Regions from separate parts of the Kiloniella sp. genome, predicted to be linked through region 1. Evidence: predicted binding sites of a transcription regulator. Region 1 holds the regulator's gene; each other region holds the start of a gene.

Evidence for each region. The regulator PhoB, encoded in region 1, activates phosphate uptake and scavenging genes when phosphate is short. The targets are predictions, from matches to a motif close to TNTCATAAAACTGTCA.
Region 2: the regulator PhoB is predicted to act here: its motif matches at 2,556-2,571, upstream of phnD (phosphate/phosphite/phosphonate ABC transporter substrate-binding protein).
Region 3: the regulator PhoB is predicted to act here: its motif matches at 2,268-2,283, upstream of ACN0QW_RS06840 (MlaE family ABC transporter permease).
Region 4: the regulator PhoB is predicted to act here: its motif matches at 2,500-2,515, upstream of ACN0QW_RS18930 (PhoX family protein).

The regions. Positions count from the first base shown of each region.
Region 1 covers NZ_JBLXHT010000005.1:257,486-261,438, reverse strand. Annotated here, with positions in the region: gene ACN0QW_RS10785 (glycosyltransferase family 9 protein) at 238-1,218, shown strand; gene phoB (phosphate regulon transcriptional regulator PhoB) at 1,316-2,032, opposite strand; gene phoU (phosphate signaling complex protein PhoU) at 2,037-2,777, opposite strand; gene pstB (phosphate ABC transporter ATP-binding protein PstB) at 2,789-3,589, opposite strand; gene pstA (phosphate ABC transporter permease PstA) at 3,618-3,953, opposite strand, start outside.
Region 2 covers NZ_JBLXHT010000008.1:33,847-37,799, forward strand. Annotated here, with positions in the region: gene phnE (phosphonate ABC transporter, permease protein PhnE) at 1-531, opposite strand, end outside; gene phnC (phosphonate ABC transporter ATP-binding protein) at 528-1,328, opposite strand; gene phnD (phosphate/phosphite/phosphonate ABC transporter substrate-binding protein) at 1,411-2,388, opposite strand; partial or broken gene ACN0QW_RS13330 (response regulator) at 2,914-3,105, shown strand; gene ACN0QW_RS13335 (hypothetical protein) at 3,135-3,335, shown strand; gene ACN0QW_RS13340 (hypothetical protein) at 3,464-3,628, shown strand; gene ACN0QW_RS13345 (SpoIIE family protein phosphatase) at 3,568-3,888, shown strand; gene ACN0QW_RS13350 (ATP-binding protein) at 3,934-3,953, opposite strand, start outside.
Region 3 covers NZ_JBLXHT010000003.1:168,159-172,111, forward strand. Annotated here, with positions in the region: gene rplI (50S ribosomal protein L9) at 1-363, shown strand, start outside; gene ACN0QW_RS06835 (replicative DNA helicase) at 548-2,074, shown strand; gene ACN0QW_RS06840 (MlaE family ABC transporter permease) at 2,343-3,116, shown strand; gene ACN0QW_RS06845 (ABC transporter ATP-binding protein) at 3,113-3,913, shown strand.
Region 4 covers NZ_JBLXHT010000018.1:3,993-7,945, reverse strand. Annotated here, with positions in the region: gene glyA (serine hydroxymethyltransferase) at 80-1,342, opposite strand; gene ACN0QW_RS18935 (LysR family transcriptional regulator) at 1,537-2,433, shown strand; gene ACN0QW_RS18930 (PhoX family protein) at 2,596-3,953, shown strand, end outside.

The sequences.
Region 1 (3,953 bases):
ATTCTCCTGTAATGTTGTTCTTATGATATAGAAAACATTTCCAAAAGAAATCCTTACACCTTGATAAGATATTTGGCAAAGCGGTAATTTTAGCCTTACAGATATCAGTATTACTAAGTGGCAATATTTATTAAACTCTTTGCTGGCTGATCTAATTCCTTTCTTTCTTTAGCAGACTCTTTGAGTATAGTTGCGGCTGGATTAATATCTAGAATAATCAATAAGGTTTAACCAGTAATGTCAGAATTGGGTAAAACACTTGTGGTAACTGGCGGTGGGCTAGGTGACACTCTGTTCCATATGCCGTTTATTCGTTCTATCCAAGAAAAATCCGAAGGAAAGTCGATTGTTCTCGCGTGCAAAAAAGGGCGGGAAATCAGTGAACTTTTCTCAGAAATTGACATGGTTAGTCAGGTTTTACCTATCGCCAAGGATCAGGACGTTTCTGGCAAGGCTGACTTAGGCAGGTTACGTCGTTTAACGAAAGTGGCAAAGATTGATACGGCATTTGTGTTTCATAAATCGACTGGTATTTCATTCGCGATTATGATGGCGGGTGTCAAAAACCGTTATGGGTATTACTTCAAAGGCTCCTGGAACCGTTTTTTCCTTAACAAGGGGACGTTGACGCCGAAACAGGTCCCCTTACCAGCTTTCATGCATCATGCTGCGATGGTCATGGATGATGTGGGTATTTCCTATGATTATAGTGATGTCAGGTTTCGGCAACCGGAACATGTTGTTAAGTCTGCGTTCGAGGAAATTGGACTGCCAGAAAAACCAAAAATGATTGCGTTGGGTATTAATGCCAGCGCAGCCTATAAGCAATGGGGTGTCAAAGGATATTCGGAAATAGCTGAACGTCTTTTGGAAAATTATCCCGGTCAAATTCTGTTGTTTGGCGCTGGTGATGTTGCCCCGATTGCCCAAGGTATCTTAGATAATACCTCTAGCCCTGATCGATTTATTGACCTGACAACCCGCAAAGTGTTGCTACATCACAGTCATGCCTTGCTTCAATCTTGTGATTTCTACGTAGGCAACGATAGCTTTGGTCTTAACTTGGCTGCGATGTCGAGCATGCCTGCGGTGGGGATTTTTATTAAAAGCTATTACTTCGCGTACTCTGACTGGATTAAACCCGTTATCTCGCCCAGTGATGATATTTCCGAGGTTACGTCAGAGCAGGCATGGAGTGAGATTGAAAAGCTTTTATAAACAATCTTTTTTAGTAGTGAATCATAAATAGCCAATAACCCACGTCCTAAACATTAGGGGACGGATTATTGGCTATTTCTATAATAAAGCAGCTTAATTAAGCTGCTTTGGCGCGATCCAGAGCGTAACCCGCTGAACGTACCGTACGAATTAGATCCTGTTCAGTCCCTTCGTTCAGGACTTTGCGGAGGCGTCTGATATGAACATCTACTGTGCGGGGTTCAACGTACACATCGTGGCCCCAAACTGAATCAAGTAACTGTTCGCGGCTAAAGACACGCCCAGGGTTTTGCATCAAGTGGCGGAGCAACTTGAATTCGGTTGGACCCAAATGAACTTCGCGGTCGCCGCGATAAACTTTATAGGCAGCCAAATCCATGTTGATGTCTTCGAAGGTAAGTGCCTCGGTTACGGTTTCCGGCTTGCTTCGACGCATGATGGCGCGAATACGCGCAACCAGTTCAGCAGGTGAAAACGGTTTCGTCATGTAATCATCGGCACCTGAATCTAGACCTCTTATTTTGTCTGTTTCTTCACCGCGTGCTGTTAGCATGATGATTGGCACATCTTTGGTTTCTGGCAGACGACGGAGCTGGCGACAAACTTCAATGCCTGATAGAAGCGGGAGCATCCAATCCAGAAGAATTAGATCCGGGGCTTCTTCTTTTGCACGAAGGAGGGCTTCTTCGCCATCATGTGCTTCATTGACGCGAAATCCTTCTTTTTCAAGGTTATAGCGTAATAACGTTGTCAGTGCGATTTCGTCTTCAATGACTAATGCCAAGGGTTTCATGGAAAGGTCCTTTTTTTCCATTATATTAAATTTCTACTTCGCCTTCCCCGTCATCGGGGGTAAGGATTTGAAAAGCGGTGCGATCCCCTTTGGGGCGTTTACCTTCTAAACGTTCGCCGGTCGATAAATAGTAAATAGTTTCAGCAATATTTGTTGCATGGTCGCCCATGCGTTCGATGTTTTTGGCGATAAAGAGCATGTGTGTACAGGCGCCGATATTCCGTGGATCTTCCATCATGTAAGTCAGAAGTTCGCGGAACAAAGAAGTGTACATTTCATCAACTTCTTCATCCCGGTGCCACACATCTATCGCGCGGTCCTTATCGCTGTTGGAAAAGGCGTCAAGGGTATCTTTGACGATTTCCTGGACCAACCGGGACATCCGCATAATGCTGGTAACGGATTTTTGTGGCGGCATTTGGTTGATTGCAATACTGCGCTTGGCAATGTTCTTTGCATAATCGCCAATACGTTCAAGATCAGACGAAATTTTAAAAGCAGCAATGACGGCCCGAAGATCGTTAGCAACGGGTTGACGCAAGGCAATCAACTGAATGACAGCGGCTTCCAATTCTTCTTCCAGCGCATCGATTTTTGCGTCTTCTTTACGGACGAGTTCAGCTTTTGCACTGTCGCGTTGAACAAGTGCATCGACGGCTTCGGACAGTTGATTTTCTGCCATGCCACCCATGCGAATTATAATTTCATGAATGGTACGAAGTTCTTTGTCAAATGAGCTGACGATGTGGTCTTTGGTTTCTGGCATATCCATCTTCCTTACCCGAATCTTCCCGTAATGTAACCTTGGGTACGATCATCTTGTGGGCTGGTAAAGAGACGATCTGTTTCTCCGACTTCAACCAATTCTCCAAGATGGAAGAAGGCTGTTCGTTGAGACACACGGGCGGCTTGTTGCATAGAGTGCGTTACAATCACGATTGTAAAGCGTTCTCTAAGCTCATCAATGAGTTCTTCAATTTTTGCAGTTGCAATCGGATCAAGAGCAGAGCATGGCTCATCCATCAGGATTACTTCTGGATTAATTGCAATAGCACGCGCAATACAAAGGCGTTGCTGCTGTCCGCCGGAAAGGCCTGTGCCTGGTTTGTCCAAACGATCTTTGACTTCATCCCACAAACCAGCGCGACGGAGGCTTTTCTCTACGCGTTCATCCAGTTCGTCTTTGGTGCTTACAGTTCCGTGCAAGCGAGGACCATAGGCGATATTGTCAAAGATGGATTTTGGAAAGGGGTTTGGTTTTTGGAAAACCATCCCGACACGTGCCCGGAGAAGTACGGGGTCGAGACCGGAATTGTAAAGATCGACACCGTCTAGACTTATGCGCCCTTCAACGGTGCAATTTTCGATTACATCGTTCATGCGATTGAGGCAGCGTAAAAAAGTTGATTTGCCACAACCGGATGGACCGATCAGGGATGTGACCTCGTTGGCACCAATATCCAGCTGTATGGATTTTAGTGCCTGACTGGGGCCGTAGAAAACATTTACATCTCTTGCCATGATTTTTGGCTCGGAGGTAGCGGTTTCAGATTGGGTTGTATAATTTTGCATATCCATAGCGTAGGACATTCCTATTATTCCTTGCTTACCAACGACGCTCAAAGCGTTTGCGCAAAATAACTGCGATTGCGTTCATGACGATGAGAAAGGCCAGCAGTATCATAATTGCTGCTGATGTTTTTTCGACAAATCCACGTTCTGGACTATCTGCCCAAAGATAAATTTGTACGGGAAGGACAGTGGCCGCATCACTCATTGATCCTGGGATATCTGCGATAAAGGCAACCATACCGATCATCAAAAGTGGGGCGGTTTCACCAAGGGCCTGTGCCATACCCAGAATGGTTCCGGTCAAGATCCCTGGCATTGCGAGGGGGAGCACATGGTGGAAAACAGTTTGCATTCTTGAGGCGCCAATGCC
Region 2 (3,953 bases), on a different contig from region 1:
AATTGCTTCGGCCTGTGATCGGTCTGTATCTTCGATATCTTCCGCAAGCAACTTTGCAAGAAAGCCAATTGTTGCAAAAGACAACGTCACAAACCCGGCAAAAGGCCCGAAACCAAAGATAGCAACCAATAGAATGGCAACAATGATTTCGTGTAACGCACGAGAAATTGCAATAATTCCCCGGCAAATAAAATAAACTGGTAAAGGTGCTATATTTCGCGCAGCCCCAAGACCAATTGGGATCGAGATCAAGATACCACAGGCCGTTGACGTTATTGTCATAATGGCAGATTCAACCATACCATCAATAATATCTGACTTCCGACTTAAAAAATCTGGCTCAGAAAAAGCAAGTATAAACTGCCAGCCACGATCTAATCCCTCGTAAACCCGCGACCAATTTATATCGAACGAGCCAAACGCCAGCACAAGGTAAATTAAGCACCCAGTGGTCAACCCCCAACGCATAAGAGGGTTTTTGATCATCGGCGGCTTTCGCCATTTGCGCGAAGCAGTCATCGAAGCGCTCATGCAACAGCCCCCTGTTCCGCCTCGTCGTCCTCATCCACGGCTTCGATGGTCGCTTCCCAATCTTCTTCACCATAAATTTCAGTTAAGATATCCGGCTTAAGTTGATCGGGTGGGCCGTCATAAACCACTTCGCCAAAACGTAGGCCAATAACCCGCTGAACAAACATTTGCGCCAAAGCAACATCGTGAATGTTAATAATTGCCGCAAGATTACGTTCCGCACAGAGTTCACAGATCAATCGCATAATTTGACGAGATGTTTTCGGATCAAGAGAGGCAGTTGGTTCATCGACTAAAAGAAGTTCCGGATCCTGAATCAAGGCGCGCGCAATACCAACACGCTGTCTCTGACCACCAGACAACTCATCTGCGCGTTTGTCCGCCATATGATCCAGACCAACCCGTTCTAACAAACGAAAAGCTTCATCAACATCGCTTTGCGGATATTTACGGAGAAAAGAACGCCAGAAACCAACGTACCCCAATCGTCCGGAAAGAACATTTTCCATAACCGTCAGTCGCTCAACCAAGGCATATTCTTGGAAAATCATTCCCATACGCCGTCTTGCTTGACGCAGGGCACCAGAACCGAGTTTCGTCAGTTCTTTTCCATTGAGCGTAACACTGCCTGACGTTGGTTCAACCAACCGATTTATGCAGCGAATCAAAGTACTTTTACCCGCACCGGATGGCCCGATTAACGCAACGACCTGTCCCTTAGGAATCTCAAGCTCCACACTCTTGAGAGCCATATCACCCGTTGCATACTGCTTGGTAAGTTTATTCAGGTGTAACATGCTATTTACCTGTCATATCAATAACATACCCGACACCTTGGAAGATGCCGGGTTGTAGTAAAAAAAAATTCAAATACTCCTGTTACTTACAAGAGTAAGAAACATTGTTAGCTGCATCAATTTTGCGGATAACATCCCAGAATTTTTTATAAGTTATTGGTAAAAACTGACCTTCTTTGGATTTCTTAAATTCACGTTCCAAAGATGTCCCTGCCCACTCAAAACTAAAGAAGGCATCTTTAATTTTGTCCTGCAGTTCTGGTTTCAGATTATAGGCAACACCATAGCCTGTTGTCGGGAAAGTTTGCGACTTGTAGATCGTTTTAATCTGATCTTCCTTGATCACATCTCTTGAGATCATGCGGAATTTCACAGAGTTTGCAATAGAAGCCGCAATATAATCTTTATTCGCGACACCCAGGATTGAGTTATCGTGTTTTCCAGAGAAAGTCGCTTCGAAGTCGCGATCTTTTTCCATATCAAAATCAGCTTTCAGGATAGCTGATGGCGCTTTAAATCCAGAGTTTGATGTAGGTGACGTAAAGGCTAACGCTTTACCTTTCAAATCCTGAACTTTTTCAACACCGCTGCCCGGGTATGTAATGATTTCCATTTCATAGCCAAAACTGCCGTCTTCCCTTGCCATAATAGTAAAAGGACTGAAACCGGCACAGTTCACAGCAAGCGGATTTGATCCAGTGTTAAAGCCCGCGATATGAAGGCGTCCCGACCGCATAGCTTCGATTTGGGCAGCATTTGATTGGACTGGGAAGAAAACAACATCTTTCCCGGTTTTTTCTTCCAAATAAGCAAGAAAATCGGACCATGCTTCTTTATAAACGGCAGGATCTTCGACAGGTGTATAAGCAAAAATCAATGTATCCGGATCCAGTTGCTTCGCTGGATCTGTTGGCGTATCTGCAATCAAGTCGCCATCTACATCACAAAACCGCGTATCCAGATCACCACGGGCACAATCTTGAGCCGTCGCGGTTGATACGTTTACAGAAAGACAAGCCAGTACGCTGGCACAGCCAAAAAGAATATCCCGAAGTTTCATCAATACCTCCCTTAGTATTGTATCGCCCATTGTTTGATTAAGAGCATGTACAACATAAGAACACGCTCTTTTCAGGTAATTTTTACAAATAAAGATGAGTTTATTTTTGTTTTTTCCCATCCGATAGTTTCAATTGAAGCACAATATACTTTCATTTGAAATACAATTTTCATTAAACTGTAAAACCAAACAGGGCCAAGCCTAAGCCTCAGTAAAACAAAATAAATCACAAAGAGCTCATAAATTTATAACGCGCCCACACCAGCACAACCATAAGGCTATATGCGTCGATTTTCCAGCCACATTACAAATTAACTCCTCATTTCAGGAGGCATTACGCGACTATGAAATTGGAAATATCCGGCCAAACAGAGACAATCGAATTAGCGTCAGGTTTGGACATTTTTGTTACAGAGGAATTGCTCGCTTTATTTGTCGATGCCGATAATAACAGATAGCTTATCTCAAAAAATAACTAAGCCAAATTAGGCTGGATTTACATGCCCCAGAACCCAAACGCCCCCCCCTGACCTTACTATTCTCGATCTCATCATGCCAATTATGGGGAGCATGGAAGTCTGCTACCAAGTAAGAGAGACGAAAAAAACCGAATCTATACCGATCCTCGTTCAAACCGCAATGCATGACAACGAAGAACGCCTTAAAGCATTTGCTGCCGGGGCAAGACCAAACCAGTTAATGCACTTGAACTGGTAATCCGGACAACTTTACATCTTGAAAGTCTAGTGCTAACCGAAAGCCGGGAAAAATACAGAGCCAGAGTTGCCGACGAACTGGCAATGGCAAAAGATGTACAGCAAAACATTTTACCATCTGCCAAGCATCTTAGAAAAATTCGAGAGCAAACTGGTATTCAAATTTCCTCTATGTGCCAACCATCATCAGAACTCGGTGGCGACTTTTTGGGGGGTGCATGCCTTAAATGATGGGGCAATCGGTTTTTATGTCACCGATTTTTCAGGGCATGGTGTCGTATCGGCCCTAAACACTATTAGGTTGCACACCCTTTTATTTAATGTCGGTGAAGCATGGCAAGAACCAGAGCTTGTGCGATATGCTGCCAACTGAGCAATACGCGACAATGATACTCGGCTTGATTTCTCCCAAAAACAACACCTTGAGTTATGCTGGCGCCGCGGCCCCTCCACCTATTATGGCTTGTGGGAAGAACCCGATAATTTACAGTACCTTGATACAACCGGGTTACCGCTTGGGATAAGTAGAACTGCAGCATATGATCTTCAGACCGTTCCTTTTACAAAGGACCATTTCCTCTTTTCGTTCAGTGATGCCCTGATAGAAACAAAATTGAACAATGATACATATCTGGAGGGTGAAGAATTAATCAGGCTGGTAAAGTACCTTATTGGTGGCAGGCCAACCCCACAGCTGCTGGATCAATTAATATCGACCTTCTTTGAAAGAGGCGGAAATAAGATACGTGATGATCTGACGGCGGTTTGCTTTGATTCTTTATAACAACAATGCGTTACGCATTTTTACAGGGAATAAGATACCCTTTAGTCATAAAGCAATTCGAGCTG
Region 3 (3,953 bases), on a different contig from region 1:
TCTGGTAAGCTTGAAGGTCTAACTGTTTCCCTGATTCGTCAGGCTGGTGATTCCGGGCAGCTTTACGGTTCTGTAAACACTCGTGATATCGCTGAAGCAGTTACTGAATCTGGCATCACTGTTGCTCGTTCTCAGGTTGTTCTCAACAAAGTTATCAAAACTCTTGGTCTGCACGACGTTAAAGTTATGCTACACCCAGAAGTTACCGTTAACATTGTTGTTAACACTGCACGTTCTGCTGAAGAAGCTGAGCTACAGCTTAGCTCTGGCGGTGCTGTTTCCAATGAGGAAGCCGCTGAAGAACGTGAAGCTGTTGCTGAAGTAGTTGAAGAAGAAATCACAGAAGAAGAAACAGAAGCATAAGTCTTCTTTTCTCACTTTTGAGTTTTATGAGACGGCACCTTTCGAGGTGCCGTTTTCATTTACAACCTGTACTTCTCATCCCTAAAGAGCTACATTCCTCTGCGCTCTTTTTTTGCCCTAAACAGGGAACAAAAAACAGGTATGATCAAGCGCTTGTTGATAATAATTTTCTAGATTCGAGGCCATGGAAGATCACGCGATTCCTCCCTTTGATGTTTCAGACATCCCCTTTGATGATGGACAAGAACTCCGCTCTCCTCCTCATAATTACGAGGTTGAGCAAGCTCTGTTAGGCGCAGTACTGTCTAACAACAAAGCTTTTGAAAGAATCTCTGATTTCCTCCTTCCTGTTCATTTTGCTGATCCTGCTCATGCTGAGATTTATCATGCCTGCAAAACACTCATTGAACGCGGACAGCTGGCAAACGCTACGACTCTAAAGAACTTTTTTGCAAGCAACGGTAACTTGGAAGAGTTGGGCGGCACGAGCTACCTGGCTGAGCTTCAAAGCAACGTTGTTACAATCATCAATGCGTCTGAATACGGCAAGATTATTCACGACCTCTATATCCGTAGAGAGTTAATTGATCTTGGCGAAGAGGTCGTCAATCATGCCCACACACATGAGTTAGAACTTTCTGCGACCCAGCAAATTGAGGGCGCAGAGCAAAAGCTCTATCGTTTGGCAGAAGAAGGTCAGACCGAAGGTGGCTTCGTATCATTCGCTGATGCGCTTGCAACATCAATGAATTACATCGATGTTGCCATGAAACAGGGCGATGGTATTTCCGGCGTCTCAAGCGGTCTGCGTGATGTTGATAAACTTCTTGGTGGCTTCCACCATTCTGATCTGATTATCCTGGCCGCTCGCCCGTCCATGGGTAAAACCGCCTTTGTAACAAACATCGCCTTTAACATCGCGCAAGCAACCAAATCCGGGCACAATGCCGAAGGCGATGAAGTCGACATTCCGATGTCAGTTGCTTTCTTTTCATTGGAGATGTCAGCAGATCAGCTGGCGAGCAGGATTTTGTCTTCTGCGGCGGAAACACCATCGCATTTAATGCGTAAAGGTGAGCTAACTGAAGATCAGTTCGAGCACGTCTTTCAGATCAGTCGTGCCCTATCCAACTATAAGCTCTTTATTGATGACACACCGAACCTGACAATACCGGGGCTTCGAAATCGTGTCAGGCGTCTGAAAAGACAACATGGTTTGGATATTATTATCGTCGATTACCTACAGCTGATGTCAGGTGCTCCCGGCGGCAAAAGCGATAGCCGTGTTCAGGAAGTTTCAGAAATTTCACGTGGCCTGAAAGGGATTGCGAAAGAGATGAATGTACCCGTCATCGCGCTTTCCCAGCTTTCCCGTCAAACAGAACAACGCGAAGACAAACGTCCCCAGCTCTCTGACCTTCGTGAATCCGGTTCGATTGAACAGGATGCTGATGTTGTGATCTTCCTCTATCGTGATGAATATTACATTGCCCGTGAAAAACCGGGACAAGGTGCCGATGATTCAACCGATAGATTTCACGAAAAACTGGCCAATCACGAAGCACGTCTGGATGCAGCCAGAAACAAAGCCGAGATGATTGTCGGTAAACAACGTCACGGCCCTATTGGCTCTGTTGAACTCCACTTTAATGGCGAGTTTACGAAATTCTCTGACCTGGCAGAGGAAGACCAACTTCCTGAAAGCTATTAATTTCTCTGATTAATACAAATAACCCAACACTTTGCACTGGCCTAGATTGACGCAAAAGAAGACCTTAGGTATTGTGCCTACCCTATTAGAGGCAATTTTCTAATCGCACGTTCGCAAATAAAGTTGCCTTTAATAGTGAAGCGGATAAATCCTTGGGGGAAGGAAATTCTGGACAAATCAAGCTCAATACTCGTTACAGTCTGATTCAACAGCTTTTCAATAGATCTCAATTTAATCATCTCAATCTCTGTTCATAACGGTAAAATGTATGCCCATTCTTCAACCTCTTGGTAATCTTACTCTACGTTTTTTGGAGATTATCGGGCGTCTTTCTATTTTTGCTGGAACAGCAATTTCGCATTGCTTTCGGCCCCCCTTCTATCCGAAGCTTATCCTGAAGCAGATGATCGAGGTTGGATATTATTCACTCCCCGTCGTTGGTCTGACCGCAATCTTCACCGGCATGGTTCTCGCGCTGCAAAGTTACACTGGTTTCGCGCGTTTTTCTGCTGAAAGCGCGATCCCAAACGTCGTTATCGTTTCGATCACCCGTGAACTTGGCCCTGTGTTAGCCGGTTTGATGGTTGCTGGTCGCGTCGGCGCCGCCATGGCTGCCGAAATTGGTACGATGCGGGTTACAGAACAAATCGACGCCCTATACACCCTAGCAACAAACCCTTTTAAATACCTTATTGCTCCCCGTGTTATCGCAGGGGTGTTAACGCTTCCCCTCCTCGTACTTGTTGCAGATACAATTGGTGTTTTCGGGGGATATCTCGTTTCCGTACACAAGCTTGGTTTTAACCCGGCAACTTACATCAAGAACACCATTGATTTCATGGAAAATCTTGATGTTATCTCTGGCCTTGTCAAAGCAGCAGCCTTTGGATTTATTATTACCTTGATGGGGTGTTACCACGGTTTCCATTCAAGAGGTGGCGCACAAGGCGTGGGCGCAGCGACCACAAACGCGGTTGTATCCGCTTCTATCCTCATTCTCACCTTCAACTATATCATAACTGAGTTGTTTTTCTCAATATGAGCAACAAAACAGATATACCCGGCAAGGACATCAGAATAAAGATCAGGGGACTGACCAAAGCCTTTGGCCCCAAAGTCATCCTCAACAATCTGGATCTGGATGTTTACGCAGGTGAATCCCTTGTTGTCATAGGAGGCTCGGGAACAGGAAAATCTGTGCTGTTAAAGTGCATACTAGGTCTATTACGGCCTGATGCTGGAACTGTAGAGATCAATGGACAAAACATCGTTGGCCTCAACAGTGATGACATGGAAAAGGTACGCCGAAAGTTTGGCATGCTTTTTCAATATGCCGCCCTTTTTGATTCACTCACCATCCTCGATAATGTTGCATTCGGTTTGATCCAAGCTCACCGTGTTCCTAAAAAAGAGGCACATCGTATCGCCCTTGAAAAACTATCCGCAGTTGGATTGGGGGAACGGTTTGCAGCTAAGTTTCCAGCCGAACTTTCGAGCGGTATGAAAAAGAGGGTTGGACTTGCACGCGCCATTGCGACAACACCAGAGACCCTGTTCTTTGATGAACCAACAACGGGTCTAGACCCTGTCATGGGCGATGTCATTGATCAATTGATCGTCAAGTCGGTTAAAGAACTTGGCGCAACGGGCCTTACAATTACGCACGATATGGATTCAGCAAAACGAATTTCTGATCGTATCGCCATGCTCTATGATGGCAAGATCACATGGGTTGGCCCTACAGAGGAACTCGAGAAAACTGATAATCCTTTTGTTCATCAATTTATAAATGGATTATTAGACGGACCGATAAAAGTCAGCCTTGCCCATAATGATTGACCAACAGCCTAATACCCTTATCAAGCCTGTCTTAAATCGG
Region 4 (3,953 bases), on a different contig from region 1:
CGAAGCTTCTTTTGTTCCCCACAAAATCCGACCTCGTGGATTTAAATTATGCATTTCAAAAACTTAAGTTAAGACTTTCTCAAGAGTAAACTTTGAAATGACTACAAATACTTACGACTTGTTCTTTAGATTTTTGAATAACCGTGTCTTCTTGCTCAGTACCAGCAGCTAAAATCATTTCACTGATCATTTGCCCCAATTCGGAAAATTCAGTTTCCTTCATACCACGTGTTGTTGCCGCACTCACACCGAGACGCAAACCAACCCAATCAGCAGGTCGCTTACTATCAAACGGGATCGGATTTTTGTTCGAGGTGATATCTGCGCGTTCTAAAAGCCTTTCAATAGCTTGTCCGGTCTTTTTCTGTGCACTTAGATCCAAAAGAACAACGTGCGTATCTGTACCACCAGAGACAAGATTAATTCCGTTTCCTAATAAAGTTTCTGCCAAGGTTTGGGCATTATTCTTGATCTGTTTTGCATAGGACTTGAACTCGGGTTGTAAAGCTTCACCAAGGCAAACTGCCTTTGCTGCCAGAACCTGTGTATGAATTGATCCCTGCACACCTGGGAAAACCGCTGCTTGTAGTTTCTTTTCATAGTCAACAGACTTGGAAAGGATAATTCCCCCACGCGGGCCACGCAGTGTTTTGGTGGTTGTACAGGTCACAAGATCAGCATGGGGTATCGGGCTCGGGTGAACACCACCTGCAACCAAACCAGCAAAGTGCGCCATATCAACATGAAAAAACGCATCTACCTTTTTGGCAATCGCCGCCATACGTTCAAAATCGATTTCTCTTGGGTAGGCTGATCCCCCCGTAATCAACAGTTGGGGACGAATTTCCAATGCCAGAGCTTCTAGTTTGTGATAGTCGATCTGCCCCGTTCCCCGTTCAACACCATAGTGATGCGCTTCGAACCATCGACCAGATAGATTAGCCCCCAAACCATGACTTAAATGACCACCAGCGGCGAGATCCAAACTCAAAACCCTGTCACCAGGCTTGAGAAGTGTGAAAAAAACAGCCAGATTAGCTTGGCTACCAGAATGAGGCTGAACATTTGCATAAGCGCAGTTAAATAGCTCTTTGGCCCGATCAATAGCTGCCTGCTCAACAACATCCACATAGCGTCCGCCGCCATGAAATCGTGCACCCGGATAACCTTCGAGCGTTTTATTCGTCATCTCATGCCCCAAGGCATCTAAAACGGCACGACTGACAATATTCTCAGATGCGATTAATTCAATCTGGTCTTGTTGCCGGGCTTTTTCATTCTGCAAAGCCTCACCAATTAATGGATCAGTTGCTGTAACTGGGGCGTCAAAAAACACTGACATCTGCAATATCCCTATAGAAGTATGCGCCAGCCCAATTAGATAGGCTTAACCATTATATACAAGTCAGCTTGATCTGAGCTGACGCATTTAAGTTAATGTCTCTTGAAGACACCTTTATGATCGCGCTAATCCCATAGACATCGCAAATCAGTTTTGCTATATCTTAGGCCTAGAAAAACTGAGTCTGATATATCATGACTATTGTCCCTCCTCGGCCACAAATCCCTCCGTTGAATTCTCTCCGCGCCTTTGAGGCAGCGGCACGACTTGGTGGTTTTTCGACCGCAGCAGATGAACTTTGCGTAACACCGGGTGCCGTAGCACAACACGTTAAATCACTAGAGGCATGGGTCGGCGCAGACCTTTTCATTCGGCTATCACAAGGCGTTGAGTTAACCGAATTGGGCCAAAACGTCCTTTCCGAGTTTAGTGCTGCTTTTGATCAACTTGGTCTTGCTGTGCAAACACTTCGATCGCAAGCCACGCCTAAACATATTCGTATTGCCGCCCTTCCCAGTATTGCCCAGCTCTGGCTCTCTCCCAAACTGCCTTCTGTCAGGCAGGCCGCACCAGAACTAACAATCTCTGTCACGGCTTTGGAAAAAGAGCCAAACCTTCAACGCGAACCTTTCGATATTAGTATTTTTTATCGGGATAACCTCTCCAAGAATAAGGATGTTTTTTCCACGACCTACGAAGTTTGCAAGGATATCATCTTCCCCGTCTGCTCACCGCAGGTTGCCAGTCGACTATATAAACATGAAGACCTGAACAAAGCGCTTTGCCTCCACGACGCTTCCTGGGCAGAAGACTGGTCAAAATGGATTAGCCATGCCTTGCCTGATACATCCTTAAGCACCGATGGACCTGTTTATTCACTCTATGGACTTGCCATAGAAGAAGCCCGAAATGGCGCAGGTATTATGATGGGCCACAAGGCATTGGTTGAAAACCACCTAAAAGATGGAAGTCTGGCCGTTCCTTTCGACAAACCACTCACACTGGATCGGACTTTGGTCATCACGACAGCACAATCGGCCAAGAGTAACCCATATCTTGATTTGATTATCAAAACACTACTGGAAAAATAACCCTTTACTGATCCGCTATAGATCTTAACAAGACAAAGCTGACTTGTTTTTAAAGGTTCCAAGAAGTGTCATATTTGTGCAATGGCAAGTAAGTAACCGTTAAGCATTCAAAAATGATAAAGCCGACTCCCACCAAGGCGGTCGTGCGCTCAGGAGTGCAAGATGACTAAAATCAGAAACGAAGACCTTTCTTTTGATGAATTTGATGAAATTATAAATCCCGGCCCAGAAGTAACCGGATTTGAACGGGTTGTAGAAAAAGCTTTGTCCCGCCGTAATTTTCTAGGTGGTGGTTTGGCCATCGGGGCATCTGCACTTGTTTTGGGATCAACAGCTTTAACGCCGTTTAGTGCCAAAGCTGCAAGCAATTTTAACTTTGAACCTATTCCTGCAAACACTTTGGATACCGTGACTGTTCCCAAAGGGTATTCATGGCAAGTTGTGACCAAATGGGGGGATGAGCTATGGTCCAAGTCTGCTCCCTTTGATCATGAAACGCGCGGTACCGGAGAAAGCCAGGAACTTGCCATTGGGGATAACAATGATGGTATGTCCTTGTTCACCATTGATGGGCATCACTTGCTGATCTCTAACAATGAATACACAAACCGCAACATCATATACGACAACCGTGAGAGCAAGTTACCGGAAACAGCGGATGATATTCGCAAAGGCAAAGCCGCTCACGGTGTTACAGTGGTAGAGGTCAAACAAGACGGCAAAAGTTGGACTATTGTGAAAGATTCCAAATATAACCGCCGTATTACAGCTGATTCACCTATGAAAATTTCCGGTCCAGCACGTGGCCATGACCTGTTGAAAACATCTGCCGATCCCTCCGGCACACAATCACTCGGCACATGGAATAACTGTGGGAATGGTCGTACACCTTGGGGCACCTATCTCGCATGCGAAGAAAACTTCAACGGCTATTTTTCCAGCAGTGACGAAAACTATACGCCAAGTGACGAACTGAAACGCTATGGCGTCAAGAACGAAGACTGGGGTTATGCCTGGGCCACCGAAGATGAGCGCTTTGACATCAGTAAAAATCCGAATGAACCAAATAGAGCGGGTTATGTTGTCGAGATTGATCCAAGTGATCCAACATCAACGCCCAAAAAACGTACTGCACTCGGCCGTTTCAAACACGAAAATGCAGAGGTTGTCGTCAATAAGGACGGTCATGTTGTGGTTTACATGGGCGATGACGAGCGCGGCGAATTTATCTATCGTTTTGTGTCCAAAGGAAAGTTCGTTGAAGGCGGCGACAATACAAACCTTCTGGACGACGGTAAGCTTTACGTTGCCAAATTCAATGGCGACCAAAGTGGTGAATGGCTGGAACTTTCCCCTGACACAACAGGTCTGAAATCCCAAGCTGAAGTTTGTATTCACTCCCGTATTGCCGCATCCAAGGTTGGCGCAACGACGATGGATCGCCCAGAGTGGGTCGCATCACATCCGAAAAAAGCAGAGATTTACTGTGCTCTGACAAACAACAAAAATCGCGGCAAGAA